Regions from separate parts of the Rossellomorea sp. GAMAL-10_SWC genome, predicted to be linked through region 3. Evidence: a T-box and tRNA genes for the amino acid it is inferred to sense, from the RefSeq annotation. Region 3 holds a T-box; the other regions hold tRNA genes.

Evidence for each region. A T-box is a leader RNA that pairs with one kind of tRNA and senses whether it is charged. The one in region 3 lies ahead of argS (arginine--tRNA ligase), so its partner is inferred to be a tRNA-Arg.
Region 1: it encodes a tRNA-Arg, which carries the amino acid that the T-box ahead of argS (arginine--tRNA ligase) is inferred to sense. The anticodon was not compared.
Region 2: it encodes a tRNA-Arg, which carries the amino acid that the T-box ahead of argS (arginine--tRNA ligase) is inferred to sense. The anticodon was not compared.

The regions. Positions count from the first base shown of each region.
Region 1 covers NZ_CP144911.1:4,257,703-4,264,093, reverse strand. Annotated here, with positions in the region: rRNA gene V5E38_RS20750 (23S ribosomal RNA) at 1-1,303, shown strand, start outside; rRNA gene rrf (5S ribosomal RNA) at 1,423-1,538, shown strand; tRNA gene V5E38_RS20740 (tRNA-Val) at 1,544-1,619, shown strand; tRNA gene V5E38_RS20735 (tRNA-Thr) at 1,623-1,695, shown strand; tRNA gene V5E38_RS20730 (tRNA-Lys) at 1,703-1,778, shown strand; tRNA gene V5E38_RS20725 (tRNA-Leu) at 1,800-1,882, shown strand; tRNA gene V5E38_RS20720 (tRNA-Gly) at 1,912-1,986, shown strand; tRNA gene V5E38_RS20715 (tRNA-Leu) at 1,995-2,081, shown strand; tRNA gene V5E38_RS20710 (tRNA-Arg) at 2,092-2,168, shown strand; tRNA gene V5E38_RS20705 (tRNA-Pro) at 2,174-2,250, shown strand; tRNA gene V5E38_RS20700 (tRNA-Ala) at 2,260-2,335, shown strand; rRNA gene V5E38_RS20695 (16S ribosomal RNA) at 2,418-3,967, shown strand; tRNA gene V5E38_RS20690 (tRNA-Ile) at 4,060-4,136, shown strand; tRNA gene V5E38_RS20685 (tRNA-Ala) at 4,157-4,232, shown strand; rRNA gene V5E38_RS20680 (23S ribosomal RNA) at 4,313-6,391, shown strand, end outside.
Region 2 covers NZ_CP144911.1:3,521,064-3,527,454, forward strand. Annotated here, with positions in the region: tRNA gene V5E38_RS17405 (tRNA-Ser) at 1-89, opposite strand, end outside; tRNA gene V5E38_RS17410 (tRNA-Asn) at 96-170, opposite strand; tRNA gene V5E38_RS17415 (tRNA-Ile) at 191-267, opposite strand; tRNA gene V5E38_RS17420 (tRNA-Gly) at 285-355, opposite strand; tRNA gene V5E38_RS17425 (tRNA-His) at 362-437, opposite strand; tRNA gene V5E38_RS17430 (tRNA-Thr) at 447-519, opposite strand; tRNA gene V5E38_RS17435 (tRNA-Phe) at 746-821, opposite strand; tRNA gene V5E38_RS17440 (tRNA-Asp) at 830-905, opposite strand; tRNA gene V5E38_RS17445 (tRNA-Met) at 909-985, opposite strand; tRNA gene V5E38_RS17450 (tRNA-Ser) at 1,042-1,134, opposite strand; tRNA gene V5E38_RS17455 (tRNA-Ile) at 1,143-1,219, opposite strand; tRNA gene V5E38_RS17460 (tRNA-Met) at 1,229-1,302, opposite strand; tRNA gene V5E38_RS17465 (tRNA-Ala) at 1,331-1,403, opposite strand; tRNA gene V5E38_RS17470 (tRNA-Pro) at 1,414-1,490, opposite strand; tRNA gene V5E38_RS17475 (tRNA-Arg) at 1,515-1,591, opposite strand; tRNA gene V5E38_RS17480 (tRNA-Leu) at 1,602-1,688, opposite strand; tRNA gene V5E38_RS17485 (tRNA-Gly) at 1,697-1,771, opposite strand; tRNA gene V5E38_RS17490 (tRNA-Leu) at 1,801-1,883, opposite strand; tRNA gene V5E38_RS17495 (tRNA-Lys) at 1,905-1,980, opposite strand; tRNA gene V5E38_RS17500 (tRNA-Thr) at 1,988-2,060, opposite strand; tRNA gene V5E38_RS17505 (tRNA-Val) at 2,064-2,139, opposite strand; rRNA gene rrf (5S ribosomal RNA) at 2,145-2,260, opposite strand; rRNA gene V5E38_RS17515 (23S ribosomal RNA) at 2,384-5,321, opposite strand; rRNA gene V5E38_RS17520 (16S ribosomal RNA) at 5,475-6,391, opposite strand, start outside.
Region 3 covers NZ_CP144911.1:3,260,291-3,266,681, reverse strand. Annotated here, with positions in the region: gene V5E38_RS16210 (glycosyltransferase) at 1-166, shown strand, start outside; gene V5E38_RS16205 (tetratricopeptide repeat-containing glycosyltransferase) at 189-1,247, opposite strand; gene V5E38_RS16200 (tetratricopeptide repeat-containing glycosyltransferase family 2 protein) at 1,404-2,489, opposite strand; T-box leader at 2,612-2,833, shown strand; gene argS (arginine--tRNA ligase) at 2,876-4,564, shown strand; gene V5E38_RS16190 (glycosyltransferase family 2 protein) at 4,914-5,516, shown strand; gene V5E38_RS16185 (polysaccharide biosynthesis protein) at 5,591-6,391, shown strand, end outside.

The DNA of each region.
Region 1 (6,391 bases), 1.0 Mb from region 3:
GAGGAAATAGGTGCCTGTACCGCAAACCGACACAGGTAGGCGAGGAGAGAATCCTAAGGTGAGCGAGAGAACTATGGTTAAGGAACTCGGCAAAATGACCCCGTAACTTCGGGAGAAGGGGTGCTCTTTTGGGTGTATGCCCGGGAGAGCCGCAGTGAAAAGGCCCAAGCGACTGTTTAGCAAAAACACAGGTCTCTGCGAAGCCGCAAGGCGAAGTATAGGGGCTGACGCCTGCCCGGTGCTGGAAGGTTAAGAGGAGGGGTTATCCCTTACGGGAGAAGCTCTGAATTGAAGCCCCAGTAAACGGCGGCCGTAACTATAACGGTCCTAAGGTAGCGAAATTCCTTGTCGGGTAAGTTCCGACCCGCACGAAAGGCGTAACGATTTGGGCACTGTCTCAACCATAGACTCGGTGAAATTATAGTACCTGTGAAGATGCAGGTTACCCGCGACAGGACGGAAAGACCCCGTGGAGCTTTACTGCAGCTTGATATTGAATTTTGGTACAGCTTGTACAGGATAGGTAGGAGCCTGAGAAGCCGGAGCGCTAGCTTCGGTGGAGGCGTCGGTGGGATACTACCCTGGCTGTATTGAAATTCTAACCTAGAGCCGTGATCCGGCTCGGAGACAGTGTCAGGTGGGCAGTTTGACTGGGGCGGTCGCCTCCTAAAGAGTAACGGAGGCGCCCAAAGGTTCCCTCAGAATGGTTGGAAATCATTCGAAGAGTGTAAAGGCATAAGGGAGCTTGACTGCGAGACCTACAAGTCGAGCAGGGACGAAAGTCGGGCTTAGTGATCCGGTGGTTCCGCATGGAAGGGCCATCGCTCAACGGATAAAAGCTACCCCGGGGATAACAGGCTTATCTCCCCCAAGAGTCCACATCGACGGGGAGGTTTGGCACCTCGATGTCGGCTCATCGCATCCTGGGGCTGTAGTCGGTCCCAAGGGTTGGGCTGTTCGCCCATTAAAGCGGTACGCGAGCTGGGTTCAGAACGTCGTGAGACAGTTCGGTCCCTATCCGTCGTGGGCGCAGGAAATTTGAGAGGAGCTGTCCTTAGTACGAGAGGACCGGGATGGACACACCGCTGGTGTACCAGTTGTTCTGCCAAGAGCATGGCTGGGTAGCTATGTGTGGAAGGGATAAGTGCTGAAAGCATCTAAGCATGAAGCCCCCCTCAAGATGAGATTTCCCATAGCGTTAAGCTAGTAAGACCCCTGAGAGACGATCAGGTTGATAGGTCAGAGGTGGAAGCGTGGTGACACGTGGAGCTGACTGATACTAATCGGTCGAGGACTTAACTAACAAGTTTGATAATGACATTATCTAGTTTTGAGGGTATAAGTTTTATAAAAAAATATTAAAAAAGTTATTGACTTTGACTGATATTTTGATATAATAATTAATGTCCTAAAGAAAATGAATCAAGTGATGATAGCGAAGAGGTCACACCCGTTCCCATACCGAACACGGCAGTTAAGCTCTTTTGCGTCGATGGTAGTTGGGGGTTTCCCCCTGTGAGAGTAGAACGTCGCTTGGTTTGATGGAGGATTAGCTCAGCTGGGAGAGCACCTGCCTTACAAGCAGGGGGTCGGCGGTTCGAGCCCGTCATCCTCCACCATATGCCGACTTAGCTCAATTGGTAGAGCAACTGACTTGTAATCAGTAGGTTGGGGGTTCAAGTCCTCTAGTCGGCACTCTTTTGAGCCATTAGCTCAGTAGGTAGAGCATCTGACTTTTAATCAGAGGGTCGAAGGTTCGAATCCTTCATGGCTCACCATTTTCTCAAAAGAGAATATTTGCGGGTGTGGCGGAATTGGCAGACGCGCTAGACTTAGGATCTAGTACTTCGGTGTGGGGGTTCGAGTCCCTTCACCCGCACCATTTAAATTTATAAGTTATAAGCAGTATACGCGGAAGTAGTTCAGTGGTAGAATACAACCTTGCCAAGGTTGGGGTCGCGGGTTCGAGCCCCGTCTTCCGCTCCACATATGCTGCCGGGGTGGTGGAATGGCAGACACACAGGACTTAAAATCCTGCGGGGGTTGACCCCGTGCCGGTTCGAGTCCGGCCCTCGGTACCATTTATAATATGCGCCCGTAGCTCAATTGGATAGAGCGTTTGACTACGGATCAAAAGGTTATGGGTTCGAGTCCTTTCGGGCGCGCCATATTACGGGAAGTGGCTCAGCTTGGTAGAGCACCTGGTTTGGGACCAGGGGGTCGCAGGTTCAAATCCTGTCTTCCCGACCATTTCAATAAGGGGCCTTAGCTCAGCTGGGAGAGCGCCTGCCTTGCACGCAGGAGGTCAGCGGTTCGATCCCGCTAGGCTCCACCAAGATGATCTTTGAAAACTAAACAAAACATGAAGTAAACGTCAATTATTAGTTTTTTGAGCAATACAAGATTTAAACTTAACTTTTATGGAGAGTTTGATCCTGGCTCAGGACGAACGCTGGCGGCGTGCCTAATACATGCAAGTCGAGCGGACTAATGGGAGCTTGCTCCCGTTAGTTAGCGGCGGACGGGTGAGTAACACGTGGGCAACCTACCTGTAAGACTGGGATAACTTCGGGAAACCGGAGCTAATACCGGATGACATAAAGGAACTCCTGTTCCTTTATTGAAAGATGGCCTCGGCTATCACTTATAGATGGGCCCGCGGCGCATTAGCTAGTTGGTGAGGTAACGGCTCACCAAGGCGACGATGCGTAGCCGACCTGAGAGGGTGATCGGCCACACTGGGACTGAGACACGGCCCAGACTCCTACGGGAGGCAGCAGTAGGGAATCTTCCGCAATGGACGAAAGTCTGACGGAGCAACGCCGCGTGAGCGATGAAGGCCTTCGGGTCGTAAAGCTCTGTTGTTAGGGAAGAATAAGTGCTAGTTGAATAAGCTGGCACCTTGACGGTACCTAACCAGAAAGCCACGGCTAACTACGTGCCAGCAGCCGCGGTAATACGTAGGTGGCAAGCGTTGTCCGGAATTATTGGGCGTAAAGCGCGCGCAGGCGGTTTCTTAAGTCTGATGTGAAAGCCCCCGGCTCAACCGGGGAGGGTCATTGGAAACTGGGAAACTTGAGTGCAGAAGAGGAAAGTGGAATTCCAAGTGTAGCGGTGAAATGCGTAGAGATTTGGAGGAACACCAGTGGCGAAGGCGACTTTCTGGTCTGTAACTGACGCTGAGGCGCGAAAGCGTGGGGAGCAAACAGGATTAGATACCCTGGTAGTCCACGCTGTAAACGATGAGTGCTAAGTGTTAGAGGGTTTCCGCCCTTTAGTGCTGAAGTTAACGCATTAAGCACTCCGCCTGGGGAGTACGGTCGCAAGACTGAAACTCAAAGGAATTGACGGGGGCCCGCACAAGTGGTGGAGCATGTGGTTTAATTCGAAGCAACGCGAAGAACCTTACCAGGTCTTGACATCCTCTGACAACCCTAGAGATAGGGCTTTCCCTTCGGGGACAGAGTGACAGGTGGTGCATGGTTGTCGTCAGCTCGTGTCGTGAGATGTTGGGTTAAGTCCCGCAACGAGCGCAACCCTTGATCTTAGTTGCCAGCATTTGGTTGGGCACTCTAAGGTGACTGCCGGTGACAAACCGGAGGAAGGTGGGGATGACGTCAAATCATCATGCCCCTTATGACCTGGGCTACACACGTGCTACAATGGATAGTACAAAGGGTTGCAAGACCGCGAGGTGGAGCTAATCCCATAAAACTATTCTCAGTTCGGATTGTAGGCTGCAACTCGCCTACATGAAGCCGGAATCACTAGTAATCGCGGATCAGCATGCCGCGGTGAATACGTTCCCGGGCCTTGTACACACCGCCCGTCACACCACGAGAGTTTGTAACACCCGAAGTCGGTGGGGTAACCTTTTAGGGGCCAGCCGCCTAAGGTGGGACAGATGATTGGGGTGAAGTCGTAACAAGGTAGCCGTATCGGAAGGTGCGGCTGGATCACCTCCTTTCTATGGAGACATCATGAACCGTTGGTTCATGTATGAAATGTTTCTTCATTGTTTTGTTTAGTTTTGAAGGATTATCCTTCTATTATAGATATGGGCCTATAGCTCAGCTGGTTAGAGCGCACGCCTGATAAGCGTGAGGTCGATGGTTCGAGTCCATTTAGGCCCACCATATCTTTTTAATATAATAATGGGGCCTTAGCTCAGCTGGGAGAGCGCCTGCCTTGCACGCAGGAGGTCAGCGGTTCGATCCCGCTAGGCTCCACCATTTTTTTATTTTGTACCTTGAAAACTAGATAATGTCATTCATTAAACTGCGTAAGTTTAATTCAATTAGTTTTAAAAATTAGTTAAGTTAGAAAGGGCGCACGGTGGATGCCTTGGCACTAGGAGTCGATGAAGGACGGGACTAACACCGATATGCTTCGGGGAGCTGTAAGTAAGCTTTGATCCGGAGATTTCCGAATGGGGAAACCCACTACTCGTAATGGAGTAGTATCTTTACCTGAATACATAGGGTACTGAGGACAGACCCAGGGAACTGAAACATCTAAGTACCTGGAGGAATAGAAAGCAATAGCGATTTCCTGAGTAGCGGCGAGCGAAACGGAAGATAGCCCAAACCAAGAGGCTTGCCTCTTGGGGTTGTAGGACACTCTATACGGAGTTACAAAGGAACGGGGTAAATGAAGCGACCTGGAAAGGTCCGTCAAAGAAGGTAAAAACCCTGTAGTTGAAACCTCGTTCCCTCTTGAGTGGATCCTGAGTACGGCGGAACACGTGAAATTCCGTCGGAATCTGGGAGGACCATCTCCCAAGGCTAAATACTACCTAGTGACCGATAGTGAACCAGTACCGTGAGGGAAAGGTGAAAAGCACCCCGGAAGGGGAGTGAAAGAGAACCTGAAACCGTGTGCTTACAAATAGTCAGAGCTCGTTAACGAGTGATGGCGTGCCTTTTGTAGAATGAACCGGCGAGTTACGATCCCGTGCAAGGTTAAGTTGAAGAGACGGAGCCGCAGCGAAAGCGAGTCTGAATAGGGCGATATAGTACGTGGTCGTAGACCCGAAACCGAGTGATCTACCCATGTCCAGGATGAAGTTCAGGTAACACTGAATGGAGGTCCGAACCCACGCACGTTGAAAAGTGCGGGGATGAGGTGTGGGTAGCGGAGAAATTCCAATCGAACTCGGAGATAGCTGGTTCTCCCCGAAATAGCTTTAGGGCTAGCCTTATGTGTTAGAGTCTTGGAGGTAGAGCACTGATTGGACTAGGGGCCCCCAACGGGTTACCGAATTCAGTCAAACTCCGAATGCCAATGACTTATCCATAGGAGTCAGACTACGAGTGATAAGATCCGTGGTCAAGAGGGAAACAGCCCAGACCGCCAGCTAAGGTCCCAAAGTATACGTTAAGTGGAAAAGGATGTGGAGTTGCTTAGACAACCAGGATGTTGGCTTAGAAGCAGCCACCATTTAAAGAGTGCGTAATAGCTCACTGGTCGAGTGACTCTGCGCCGAAAATGTAACGGGGCTAAACGTATCACCGAAGCTGCGGATTGATACCGTATGGTATCAGTGGTAGGGGAGCGTTCTAAGGGCGTTGAAGCTAGATCGTAAGGACTGGTGGAGCGCTTAGAAGTGAGAATGCCGGTATGAGTAGCGAAAGACGGGTGAGAATCCCGTCCACCGTATGCCTAAGGTTTCCTGGGGAAGGCTCGTCCTCCCAGGGTTAGTCAGGACCTAAGCCGAGGCCGACAGGCGTAGGCGATGGACAACAGGTTGATATTCCTGTACCACCTCATTTCCGTTTGAGCAATGGAGGGACGCAGAAAGATAGGGTAAGCGCGCTGCTGGATATGCGCGTCCAAGCAATTAGGCTGATGTGTAGGCAAATCCGCACATCATAAGGCTGAGTTGTGATGGCGAGGGAAATATAGTACCGAAGTTCCTGATTCTACGCTGCCAAGAAAAGCTTCTAGCGAGGAAATAGGTGCCTGTACCGCAAACCGACACAGGTAGGCGAGGAGAGAATCCTAAGGTGAGCGAGAGAACTATGGTTAAGGAACTCGGCAAAATGACCCCGTAACTTCGGGAGAAGGGGTGCTCTTTTGGGTGTATGCCCGGGAGAGCCGCAGTGAAAAGGCCCAAGCGACTGTTTAGCAAAAACACAGGTCTCTGCGAAGCCGCAAGGCGAAGTATAGGGGCTGACGCCTGCCCGGTGCTGGAAGGTTAAGAGGAGGGGTTATCCCTTACGGGAGAAGCTCTGAATTGAAGCCCCAGTAAACGGCGGCCGTAACTATAACGGTCCTAAGGTAGCGAAATTCCTTGTCGGGTAAGTTCCGACCCGCACGAAAGGCGTAACGATTTGGGCACTGTCTCAACCATAGACTCGGTGAAATTATAGTACCTGTGAAGATGCAGGTT
Region 2 (6,391 bases), 260 kb from region 3:
GCAGAGAAGAAGGGATTCGAACCCTCGCACCGGTTACCCGATCTACACCCTTAGCAGGGGCGCCCCTTGAGCCACTTGGGTACTTCTCTATCATATGGCTCCGCAGGTAGGGTTCGAACCTACGACCACTCGGTTAACAGCCGAGTGCTCTACCACTGAGCTACTGCGGAAAAATTAATTTTAAATTTAATGGTGGGCCTAAATGGACTCGAACCATCGACCTCACGCTTATCAGGCGTGCGCTCTAACCAGCTGAGCTATAGGCCCATTAAATTTTATAAAAAAGCGGGTGATGGGAATCGAACCCACGACCGAAGCTTGGAAGGCTTCTATTTTACCATTAAACTACACCCGCATAATATGGGGCGACCGATGGGAATCGAACCCACGAGTGTCGGAACCACAATCCGATGCGTTAACCACTTCGCCACGACCGCCATAAAGAGTGCCGACTAGAGGACTTGAACCCCCAACCTACTGATTACAAGTCAGTTGCTCTACCAATTGAGCTAAGTCGGCATATTATTAACTAAATCAATTAGTTTTATTACTTAATATAATTTGCTCCACTCAAGCTTAAGTATTGGTATAGTAACCTTCATAAAGTTCGTCCTTGTCTCATCTAGATAATTCAAGGTGTTTTTCGACAAGTACGCTGATGTTTCGCTACAAAGCTTATTCATTCGTGCTCTACCAATTGAGCTAAGTCGGCTTATTAAAAGCTAATTTACTTATTTATTTAAGATGGTGGCTCGGGACGGAATCGAACCGCCGACACGAGGATTTTCAGTCCTCTGCTCTACCGACTGAGCTACCGAGCCATCTTAAATGGCGGTCCCGACCGGGATCGAACCGGCGATCTCCTGCGTGACAGGCAGGCATGTTAACCGCTACACCACGGGACCATTTGGTTGCGGGGACAGGATTTGAACCTGCGACCTTCGGGTTATGAGCCCGACGAGCTACCAGACTGCTCCACCCCGCGATAATGAGGATACTATTTAATATAGTTCCTAAAAGTTATATACAATTTAATAAAAATGGAGGAGTAAGAGGGATTCGAACCCCCGCGGGCTGTTACACCCCTGTCGGTTTTCAAGACCGATCCCTTCAGCCAGACTTGGGTATTACTCCATTATAAGTGGTGGACCTTGTAGGACTCGAACCTACGACCGGACGGTTATGAGCCGTCTGCTCTAACCAGCTGAGCTAAAGGTCCTTAAATAAGTAGCGGCGGAGGGAGTCGAACCCACGACCTCACGGGTATGAACCGTACGCTCTAGCCAGCTGAGCTACACCGCCATAATAAGTTAATTTAAGTTTCTTTAAGTGGAGCCTAGCGGGATCGAACCGCTGACCTCCTGCGTGCAAGGCAGGCGCTCTCCCAGCTGAGCTAAGGCCCCATGTTTTAAATGGTCGGGAAGACAGGATTTGAACCTGCGACCCCCTGGTCCCAAACCAGGTGCTCTACCAAGCTGAGCCACTTCCCGTTCAGAATAACAGGTGGAATAATATGGCGCGCCCGAAAGGACTCGAACCCATAACCTTTTGATCCGTAGTCAAACGCTCTATCCAATTGAGCTACGGGCGCATATTATAAATGGTACCGAGGGCCGGACTCGAACCGGCACGGGGTCAACCCCCGCAGGATTTTAAGTCCTGTGTGTCTGCCATTCCACCACCCCGGCAGCATATGTGGAGCGGAAGACGGGGCTCGAACCCGCGACCCCAACCTTGGCAAGGTTGTATTCTACCACTGAACTACTTCCGCGTATACTGCTTATAAATTATAAATTTAAATGGTGCGGGTGAAGGGACTCGAACCCCCACACCGAAGTACTAGATCCTAAGTCTAGCGCGTCTGCCAATTCCGCCACACCCGCAAATATTCTCTTTTGAGAAAATGGTGAGCCATGAAGGATTCGAACCTTCGACCCTCTGATTAAAAGTCAGATGCTCTACCTACTGAGCTAATGGCTCAAAAGAGTGCCGACTAGAGGACTTGAACCCCCAACCTACTGATTACAAGTCAGTTGCTCTACCAATTGAGCTAAGTCGGCATATGGTGGAGGATGACGGGCTCGAACCGCCGACCCCCTGCTTGTAAGGCAGGTGCTCTCCCAGCTGAGCTAATCCTCCATCAAACCAAGCGACGTTCTACTCTCACAGGGGGAAACCCCCAACTACCATCGACGCTGAAGAGCTTAACTGCCGTGTTCGGTATGGGAACGGGTGTGACCTCTTCGCTATCATCACTTGATTCTTTTTCTTTAGGACATTAATTATTATATCAAATTTCATTTAAAAGTCAATAACTTTTTTGAAGTTTTTTTTATAATAATTTTCGTACCTTCAAAACTAGATAATGTCATCATCAAACTTGTTAGTTAAGTCCTCGACCGATTAGTATCAGTCAGCTCCACGTGTCACCACGCTTCCACCTCTGACCTATCAACCTGATCGTCTCTCAGGGGTCTTACTAGCTTAACGCTATGGGAAATCTCATCTTGAGGGGGGCTTCATGCTTAGATGCTTTCAGCACTTATCCCTTCCACACATAGCTACCCAGCCATGCTCTTGGCAGAACAACTGGTACACCAGCGGTGTGTCCATCCCGGTCCTCTCGTACTAAGGACAGCTCCTCTCAAATTTCCTGCGCCCACGACGGATAGGGACCGAACTGTCTCACGACGTTCTGAACCCAGCTCGCGTACCGCTTTAATGGGCGAACAGCCCAACCCTTGGGACCGACTACAGCCCCAGGATGCGATGAGCCGACATCGAGGTGCCAAACCTCCCCGTCGATGTGGACTCTTGGGGGAGATAAGCCTGTTATCCCCGGGGTAGCTTTTATCCGTTGAGCGATGGCCCTTCCATGCGGAACCACCGGATCACTAAGCCCGACTTTCGTCCCTGCTCGACTTGTAGGTCTCGCAGTCAAGCTCCCTTATGCCTTTACACTCTTCGAATGATTTCCAACCATTCTGAGGGAACCTTTGGGCGCCTCCGTTACTCTTTAGGAGGCGACCGCCCCAGTCAAACTGCCCACCTGACACTGTCTCCGAGCCGGATTACGGCTCTAGGTTAGAATTTCAATACAGCCAGGGTAGTATCCCACCGACGCCTCCACCGAAGCTAGCGCTCCGGCTTCTCAGGCTCCTACCTATCCTGTACAAGCTGTACCAAAATTCAATATCAAGCTGCAGTAAAGCTCCACGGGGTCTTTCCGTCCTGTCGCGGGTAACCTGCATCTTCACAGGTACTATAATTTCACCGAGTCTATGGTTGAGACAGTGCCCAAATCGTTACGCCTTTCGTGCGGGTCGGAACTTACCCGACAAGGAATTTCGCTACCTTAGGACCGTTATAGTTACGGCCGCCGTTTACTGGGGCTTCAATTCAGAGCTTCTCCCGTAAGGGATAACCCCTCCTCTTAACCTTCCAGCACCGGGCAGGCGTCAGCCCCTATACTTCGCCTTGCGGCTTCGCAGAGACCTGTGTTTTTGCTAAACAGTCGCTTGGGCCTTTTCACTGCGGCTCTCCCGGGCATACACCCAAAAGAGCACCCCTTCTCCCGAAGTTACGGGGTCATTTTGCCGAGTTCCTTAACCATAGTTCTCTCGCTCACCTTAGGATTCTCTCCTCGCCTACCTGTGTCGGTTTGCGGTACAGGCACCTATTTCCTCGCTAGAAGCTTTTCTTGGCAGCGTAGAATCAGGAACTTCGGTACTATATTTCCCTCGCCATCACAACTCAGCCTTATGATGTGCGGATTTGCCTACACATCAGCCTAATTGCTTGGACGCGCATATCCAGCAGCGCGCTTACCCTATCTTTCTGCGTCCCTCCATTGCTCAAACGGAAATGAGGTGGTACAGGAATATCAACCTGTTGTCCATCGCCTACGCCTGTCGGCCTCGGCTTAGGTCCTGACTAACCCTGGGAGGACGAGCCTTCCCCAGGAAACCTTAGGCATACGGTGGACGGGATTCTCACCCGTCTTTCGCTACTCATACCGGCATTCTCACTTCTAAGCGCTCCACCAGTCCTTACGATCTAGCTTCAACGCCCTTAGAACGCTCCCCTACCACTGATACCATACGGTATCAATCCGCAGCTTCGGTGATACGTTTAGCCCCGTTACATTTTCGGCGCAGAGTCACTCGACCAGTGAGCTATTACGCACTCTTTAAATGGTGGCTGCTTCTAAGCCAACATCCTGGTTGTCTAAGCAACTCCACATCCTTTTCCACTTAACGTATACTTTGGGACCTTAGCTGGCGGTCTGGGCTGTTTCCCTCTTGACCACGGATCTTATCACTCGTAGTCTGACTCCTATGGATAAGTCATTGGCATTCGGAGTTTGACTGAATTCGGTAACCCGTTGGGGGCCCCTAGTCCAATCAGTGCTCTACCTCCAAGACTCTAACACATAAGGCTAGCCCTAAAGCTATTTCGGGGAGAACCAGCTATCTCCGAGTTCGATTGGAATTTCTCCGCTACCCACACCTCATCCCCGCACTTTTCAACGTGCGTGGGTTCGGACCTCCATTCAGTGTTACCTGAACTTCATCCTGGACATGGGTAGATCACTCGGTTTCGGGTCTACGACCACGTACTATATCGCCCTATTCAGACTCGCTTTCGCTGCGGCTCCGTCTCTTCAACTTAACCTTGCACGGGATCGTAACTCGCCGGTTCATTCTACAAAAGGCACGCCATCACTCGTTAACGAGCTCTGACTATTTGTAAGCACACGGTTTCAGGTTCTCTTTCACTCCCCTTCCGGGGTGCTTTTCACCTTTCCCTCACGGTACTGGTTCACTATCGGTCACTAGGTAGTATTTAGCCTTGGGAGATGGTCCTCCCAGATTCCGACGGAATTTCACGTGTTCCGCCGTACTCAGGATCCACTCAAGAGGGAACGAGGTTTCAACTACAGGGTTTTTACCTTCTTTGACGGACCTTTCCAGGTCGCTTCATTTACCCCGTTCCTTTGTAACTCCGTATAGAGTGTCCTACAACCCCAAGAGGCAAGCCTCTTGGTTTGGGCTATCTTCCGTTTCGCTCGCCGCTACTCAGGAAATCGCTATTGCTTTCTATTCCTCCAGGTACTTAGATGTTTCAGTTCCCTGGGTCTGTCCTCAGTACCCTATGTATTCAGGTAAAGATACTACTCCATTACGAGTAGTGGGTTTCCCCATTCGGAAATCTCCGGATCAAAGCTTACTTACAGCTCCCCGAAGCATATCGGTGTTAGTCCCGTCCTTCATCGACTCCTAGTGCCAAGGCATCCACCGTGCGCCCTTTCTAACTTAACTAATTTTAAAACTAATTGAATTAAACTTACGCAGTTTAATGAATGACATTATCTAGTTTTCAAGGTACAAAGTTGAGAGTGAACTCTCAAAACTAAACAAAACAATGAAGAAACATTTTCATACATGAACCATCGGTTCATGATGTCTCCATAGAAAGGAGGTGATCCAGCCGCACCTTCCGATACGGCTACCTTGTTACGACTTCACCCCAATCATCTGTCCCACCTTAGGCGGCTGGCCCCTAAAAGGTTACCCCACCGACTTCGGGTGTTACAAACTCTCGTGGTGTGACGGGCGGTGTGTACAAGGCCCGGGAACGTATTCACCGCGGCATGCTGATCCGCGATTACTAGTGATTCCGGCTTCATGTAGGCGAGTTGCAGCCTACAATCCGAACTGAGAATAGTTTTATGGGATTAGCTCCACCTCGCGGTCTTGCAACCCTTTGTACTATCCATTGTAGCACGTGTGTAGCCCAGGTCATAAGGGGCATGATGATTTGACGTCATCCCCACCTTCCTCCGGTTTGTCACCGGCAGTCACCTTAGAGTGCCCAACTAAATGCTGGCAACTAAGATCAAGGGTTGCGCTCGTTGCGGGACTTAACCCAACATCTCACGACACGAGCTGACGACAACCATGCACCACCTGTCACTCTGTCCCCGAAGGGAAAGCCCTATCTCTAGGGTTGTCAGAGGATGTCAAGACCTGGTAAGGTTCTTCGCGTTGCTTCGAATTAAACCACATGCTCCACCACTTGTGCGGGCCCCCGTCAATTCCTTTGAGTTTCAGTCTTGCGACCGTACTCCCCAGGCGGAGTGCTTAATGCGTTAACTTCAGCACTAAAGGGCGGAAACCCTCTAACACTTAGCACTCATCGTTTACAGCGTGGACTACCAGGGTATCTAATCCTGTTTGCTCCCCACGCTTTCGCGCCTCAGCGTCAGTTACAGACCAGAAAGTCGCCTTCGCCACTGGTGTTCCTCCAAATCTCTACGCATTTCACCGCTACACTTGGAATTCCACTTTCCTCTTCTGCACTCAAGTTTCCCAGTTTCCAATGACCCTCC
Region 3 (6,391 bases):
CCAATTTGAAGTGACGACAATGAATGAAAATATAAATGTAGATTTAAATATTAAGTTGTTTTTTGAAGAAGTAGTTCATTTAGCTCATAGTTTTGGAATAAATCTTGAACAACTAACTTCAAATCTTGAAATATATAATATGCTCTTGTTGATAAGGAAAAAATGATTAAAAGGCAGTTGAGAGGTCCTCAGCTGCCTTCGTTATTTAATCTATTCGAAAAATACTCTCTATTTGAGAGAATACTTGGATGTGTTGGGTAAAAATGATAGGCTAATTCATTGTGCTCATTTGCAAGTCGTAATTCACCTATTCTGTCATAGCATACAGCTAGCTGTAAATGTGGTAGCCAAGTAGTACATGATGGGTTGTGAAGAATCAAACGATTGTTCACCTTATTTAAGGTTGCTTCTTTATACCAATAAATAGCTGAATCAAAATTATTTTTCTCAAAAAATGTATAAGCCAATCTACAACATGTTTCTGGGTGAGTATTGCCATATTTAAGAGCTTTTAATAACCAAGTAGTTTCTAAGTCTCTTAGATTAAACTCGTGATAACAATTAGCAATATAATGACATGCAAGAATATTAAGTTCTTCAAATGGTTGATTTAATCTCAAAAATTTTAAAAAATATTTTATCGATTGATCATGTTGATGATCTGAACTTAATTCTTTTGCATAATAAAACAAATCCATTGTTGAAAGATTAAAGTTATTACTTAACATTTGTTCATATATTTGAATATTTTCTTTTGTATTTTTTGTAAAAGGGAGATCTGTAATAACAAGATTAGTAGAAAATGATTCAGAGGTTTGTTCATTTTTCAAATTCGGTGAATGACTATTTGAACCTAATTTTTTAATTAATCTACTGATTTTTTGTTTACTATTTACATTCCAACCGATCTGATAATCGACAGCTACATTATAAACTTCATTGTTTAATGATAGTTTTAGATTAGAAAATGTTAAACGATCATGTTCTAGTAAAACTTCACTATGGTTTAGTAAAAGTATAAAGTCTTTCGTTGCCAAAGATTTTGAAAAATTTAATGCATCTATTTCATCCACACCATCAAAGACATGTATTTGGCCTGTAAACTGTCTTGCTAGCTCAATCGTTCGATCGTGGGAATTCATATCAACGATGATAATTTCATCAACTAAGCTACTAACTGAACTTAGACATCTTTCAATTGTGGCTTCATTATTTTGTACAACCATGCATAAACTGACTGTGATCAAGCTATCACCCTTTTCTATAATTTTGATTTTGTATTAAATGATTGATGATAATTTAGTGTTGATTTACTTAATTAGTAGCTTCCAAATCATCTAGTATGCTTTCTAAACAGATAGGATAGGAATGGAAACATAATGTTAGTAGATAGTACGGGTGAGTTATTGTTCTTTAAAAAAAGAGCGGAAATACTCTTTGTTGTGTAGAACGGAAGGGTTATTTGGAACATAGCTTGCTGCTATCTCATTATATTTTCTAGCAGTAAGTTGATTGCCTAATCGACTATAGCAAAGACATAACTGTAGATTAGGTAACCAAGTGTAACACGCTTGATTAATAAAAGGACTACTTGTAGGAACATCAACAAGAGTAGCAAGTTTATACCATGAAATAGCACGTGTAAAATCACCTTTTTGAAGATACACAAATCCTAAACGACAGCAGTTTTCTCCACGTGGTCCATCATAAGAAAATGATCTTAGACAACTGCTAATTGCTTTTTCTGTTTCGTTTAGATTTAAATAGCAGTCTGCCATTTTTCCACAGGCTTGAATATTATCTTCGTACCAGCCTTTCCCTTCATCAAGAAACAATTCATACCATGCAATTGCCTTTTCGTATAGTTGATGATCCACGCATTCATTAGCATAATAGTATTTGTCACGAGGACTTAATTCATTTCCTGATGAAATCGCATTTTCATAAATCTTTAAATTTCGATCAGAATACTCTTTGTCTTTGTGATGAATAATTGCTGCATCCGATTGAATAATTTCGCCGTAAACCTCTAAATATTCATGAACGAAACCAATCCATTTAAAGTTTCTTTCTCGCTTAACGATTCGATTTCGTACAGAACTAAAGCTGGGATTACCATTTTCATCGAAGGCTAGATGATATTTCATTCCGACAGCGTCGACATTTTTAGTTAATGACTTTTTTAATTTAAGTAATTTTTTTGCATTTTCATCAGTGATAATATCATCAGCATCAAGCCACATAATATAATCCTTCGTTGCTTTAGAAAAAGCAAAATTTCTTGCTGCTGAGAAATCATTGATCCAAGTAAAATCATATATAGAATTTGTAAACTTTTTAGCTATTTCCTTAGTTTTGTCTGTTGAACCAGTATCAATAATGACAATTTCGTCTACTATATTAGATACAGATGATAAACATCTGGAAAGTACAGCTTCTTCGTTTTTAACAATCATACAAAGACTTAAAGTTATTGGTTTTTTTTTCATGAATTCCACCTCAATTTCTATGTTATTAAGGTTGTCAACAAATGGTGCAATTCATAAAGTTCAAAAAAAGATTAATGTTGAATTTCTACATTAGATATGATTAAATGGAAAAAATGAATATTGAAAATTTTTAGATGAAGAGAGTAATCTTATTTTGATTCTTGTAGAGAGTTGGGGATGGTGGAAGCCTAACAGAGCGAATAGGATGAAGCGCACTTCGGAGAAGCAGTCTGAATTAATAGTAGGACTTTGCCGGGGAAGACCTCGTTAACAAATTTTAAAGTTGGTTCAATTTATTTGAACAATTAGAGTGGTACCGCGGATTAGTTAAACCCGTCTCTTATGATAGAGACGGGTTTTTTATATTTTGGAGAGGATTGATCAGAATGAATTATGTAAAAATGTATAGTGAACAAATTGAAAAAGCTTTAAATGGATCACTAACTTTAACTGAAATTAACTCACTTATCGAAAAACCGAATTATGCAGATCAAGGTGATTTAGCATTTCCTTGTTTCCAATTAGCAAAAGCATTAAAAAAATCTCCGGTTATGATTGCAAAGGAAATTGCACCACAAATTAATCATGATTTAATTGAAAAAGTAGAAGCGAACGGACCGTATGTAAACTGCTTTTTGAATAAAAAGCTAGTAAGTAAGCAAGTAATTGAATTAGTTCTTGGCCAAGGGAATGAATATGGAAATCAAGTAATTGGTGAAGACAAAACGGTTGCGATTGATTGTTCCTCACCTAATATTGCAAAGCCATTTTCGATGGGGCACTTGCGTTCAACAATGATTGGAAATTCAATTGCTAAAATTGCTGAAAAAAATGGGTATAAAGCAATAAAAATTAATCACCTTGGAGACTGGGGAACACAATTTGGAAAATTAATTGTTGCTTATAAACTTTGGGGTAATCAAGACGCAGTAAAAGAAAATCCAATCAAAGAGCTTTTAAAATTATATGTTAAATTTCATGAAGAAGTTGAAAAAGAGCCTCAACTTGAGGAAGAAGCTAGAAGCTGGTTTAAGCAATTAGAGGAAAAAAATGAAGAAGCTTTACATTTATGGAAGTGGTTCCGTGATGAGTCCCTTAAAGAATTCATGTTAGTTTATGATTTATTAGGTGTTAACTTTGATAGCTTTAACGGAGAAGCATTTTACAATGATAAAATGGAACGAGTTATTGAACTTCTAGAGCAAAAAAATCTTTTAGTGGAATCTGAGGGTGCCGAAGTTGTTGAATTAACTGAAAAAGATTTACCACCATGTTTAATTAGAAAATCTGACGGAGCTACATTGTATGCAACAAGAGATTTAGCAGCTGCACTTTACCGTAAAGAAACTTACGATTTCGATAAGGCCATATATGTAGTTGGTGGAGAACAAGCATTACATTTTGAGCAAGTATATACAGTTTTGAATAAAATGGGGTACGAATGGTCTAAAGATATGGTACATGTACCATTCGGTTTAATCCTACAAAACGGTAAAAAAATGTCAACGCGAAAAGGGAAAATTGTTCTTTTAGAAGAGGTAATTGAGGAAGCGATTAGTTTAGCTAGTCAAAATATTGCAGAAAAAAATCCTACATTAAAAAATAAAGAAGAAGTTGCAAAAATGGTTGGAGTCGGCGCAATCATTTTCCAAGATTTAAAAAATGATCGTATGAATAATATCGAATTTTCACTTGAGCAGATGCTAAAATTTGAAGGTGAAACAGGGCCATATGTACAATACTCAATTGCGAGAACAAATTCAATTTTAGATAAAGCCTCATCACAGGATTTAAATAAACAAGATGGGCTAGATGATTCATATAGTTGGGACATCATAAAACATATTCTTGAGTTTCCTAACAAAGTTACACGTAGTTTTGAACAATTTGAGCCATCTGTCATTGCTAAATATACAATCGATTTGGCACAAAGCTTCAATAAATATTATGGAACTACTCATATTCTAACAAATGATGACCAATTAGAGAGTAGATTAGCATTAATTAAAGTTGTTTCCATTGTTTTAGAAGAAGGACTAAGATTATTAGGAATTCGTGCTCCAAAAGAAATGTAAGAAAAAACAGGTTTTGAAGAAGATGCTTCTTTCAACGCCTGTTTTTCTTTTTTTATACAGCCGATTAGGTTTGGAGGTTCGTTAAAGAATAATAATGAGTGTGTCTAAAAGTGGCATTATTTTTAACGGTACTTGATCGTAAGTGATAAACTCCATAAGAATTAGTTTATTTGAAGGGAAATTAATATTTAGTTCTTAAGTCTAAAACCGTAATAACAGAGCAATACGAGGAACCTCCATATAAATATATTCATATATTATTCGAGTAGATGTTATCCACTTGTTTTAAATTGAATATTAGCTGAAATTGTATTTAACTACAAAATTAATAAAAGGAGAGAGGTTTTCATTGAAATTTAGCTTTTTAAGTCCTGCTTATAATAGTTCGGAATGGATTAAGAGGATGTTAGATAGTATTCCTAAAGAATATGCTTATGAAATTATTGTATGTGATGACGGTTCTACTGATAATACATTAGAGCTTTTAGAAGAATATAAAAAAAATTGCCCACAATTAAAAATATTAAAGAATAAAAAAAATATAGGTGCAAGTTTTTCATATAACCGATGTATTGCAGAAGCAACTGGGGACTATATTGCAATAATTGATAGCGATGATATGTATTTGCCTGCTATTAAAGACGTTTTAGTACAAGTTGATGGAGAATGTGACATCTATTATTACAATATGCTTACGAAAGATGGCACGCCTTTTATTAAAACTGAAACAGATGACATTTATAATTGGCCAGGACAATTTAAAATCATCAGAAGAAGCTTTATCGGCGATGCAAAATTTACAATTAGAAAAGATATTGCTGGTGACTATGACTTTAATAGAGCGTTAGTAGATCAAAAACCAAAATGTAAATATACTCATATTTTTGCATATTGGTATAACTATCCACGTGAAAATTCTGAATCTAGTTTGCATTTAAGAGGACTAAAATGATGAGATGTATAGATCATTTGTTTTTACTAGATTGACATATTTCATACGCAGAAAAGAGTGTGAAGACGATTTATATGTTTAAAGATAAAATAATATTAATAACAGGCGGTACAGGTTCTTTTGGAAATGTTGTATTAGAACGATTTCTAAATACGGATATAAAAGAAATTAGAATATTTTCAAGAGATGAAAAGAAACAAGCAGATATGCGTGCATTCTATCAAAATGATAAAATCAAATTTTATATTGGAGATGTACGAAATATCAATAGTCTATATGATGCTATGCACGGTGTTGATTTTATTTTTCATGCTGCTGCCCTTAAACAAGTTCCCTCGTGCGAATTTTTCCCGTTAGAAGCTGTAAAAACTAATATTATTGGAACAGACAATGTATTAACTGCAGCGATCAACTCGGGTGTAAAAAAAGTAATTTGTCTTTCCACAGATAAAGCAGCATATCCTGTGAATGCAATGGGAATTTCAAAAGCAATGATGGAGAAAACATTCATTGCAAAATCTCGATTAGTCTCTCCTGAAAAAACGCTAATTTGTGGAACTAGATATGGGAACGTAATGGCATCTCGTGGGTCAGTCATACCATTATTCATAGAACAAATAAAAGCTGGAAAATCTCTAACGATTACTGATCCAAAAATGACTCGTTTTATTATGAGTCTAGAAGATGCCGTTAATTTAGTTTTATATGCATTTAATCATGCATCTAATGGAGACATTATGGTTCAAAAATCGCCTTCTGCTTATATAGGAGATTTGGCACAAGCATTGAAGGAATTGTTTGAAGTAGATAATGAAATTAAAATTATTGGCACTCGTCACGGTGAAAAAATCTACGAAGTACTTCTTACTAAAGAA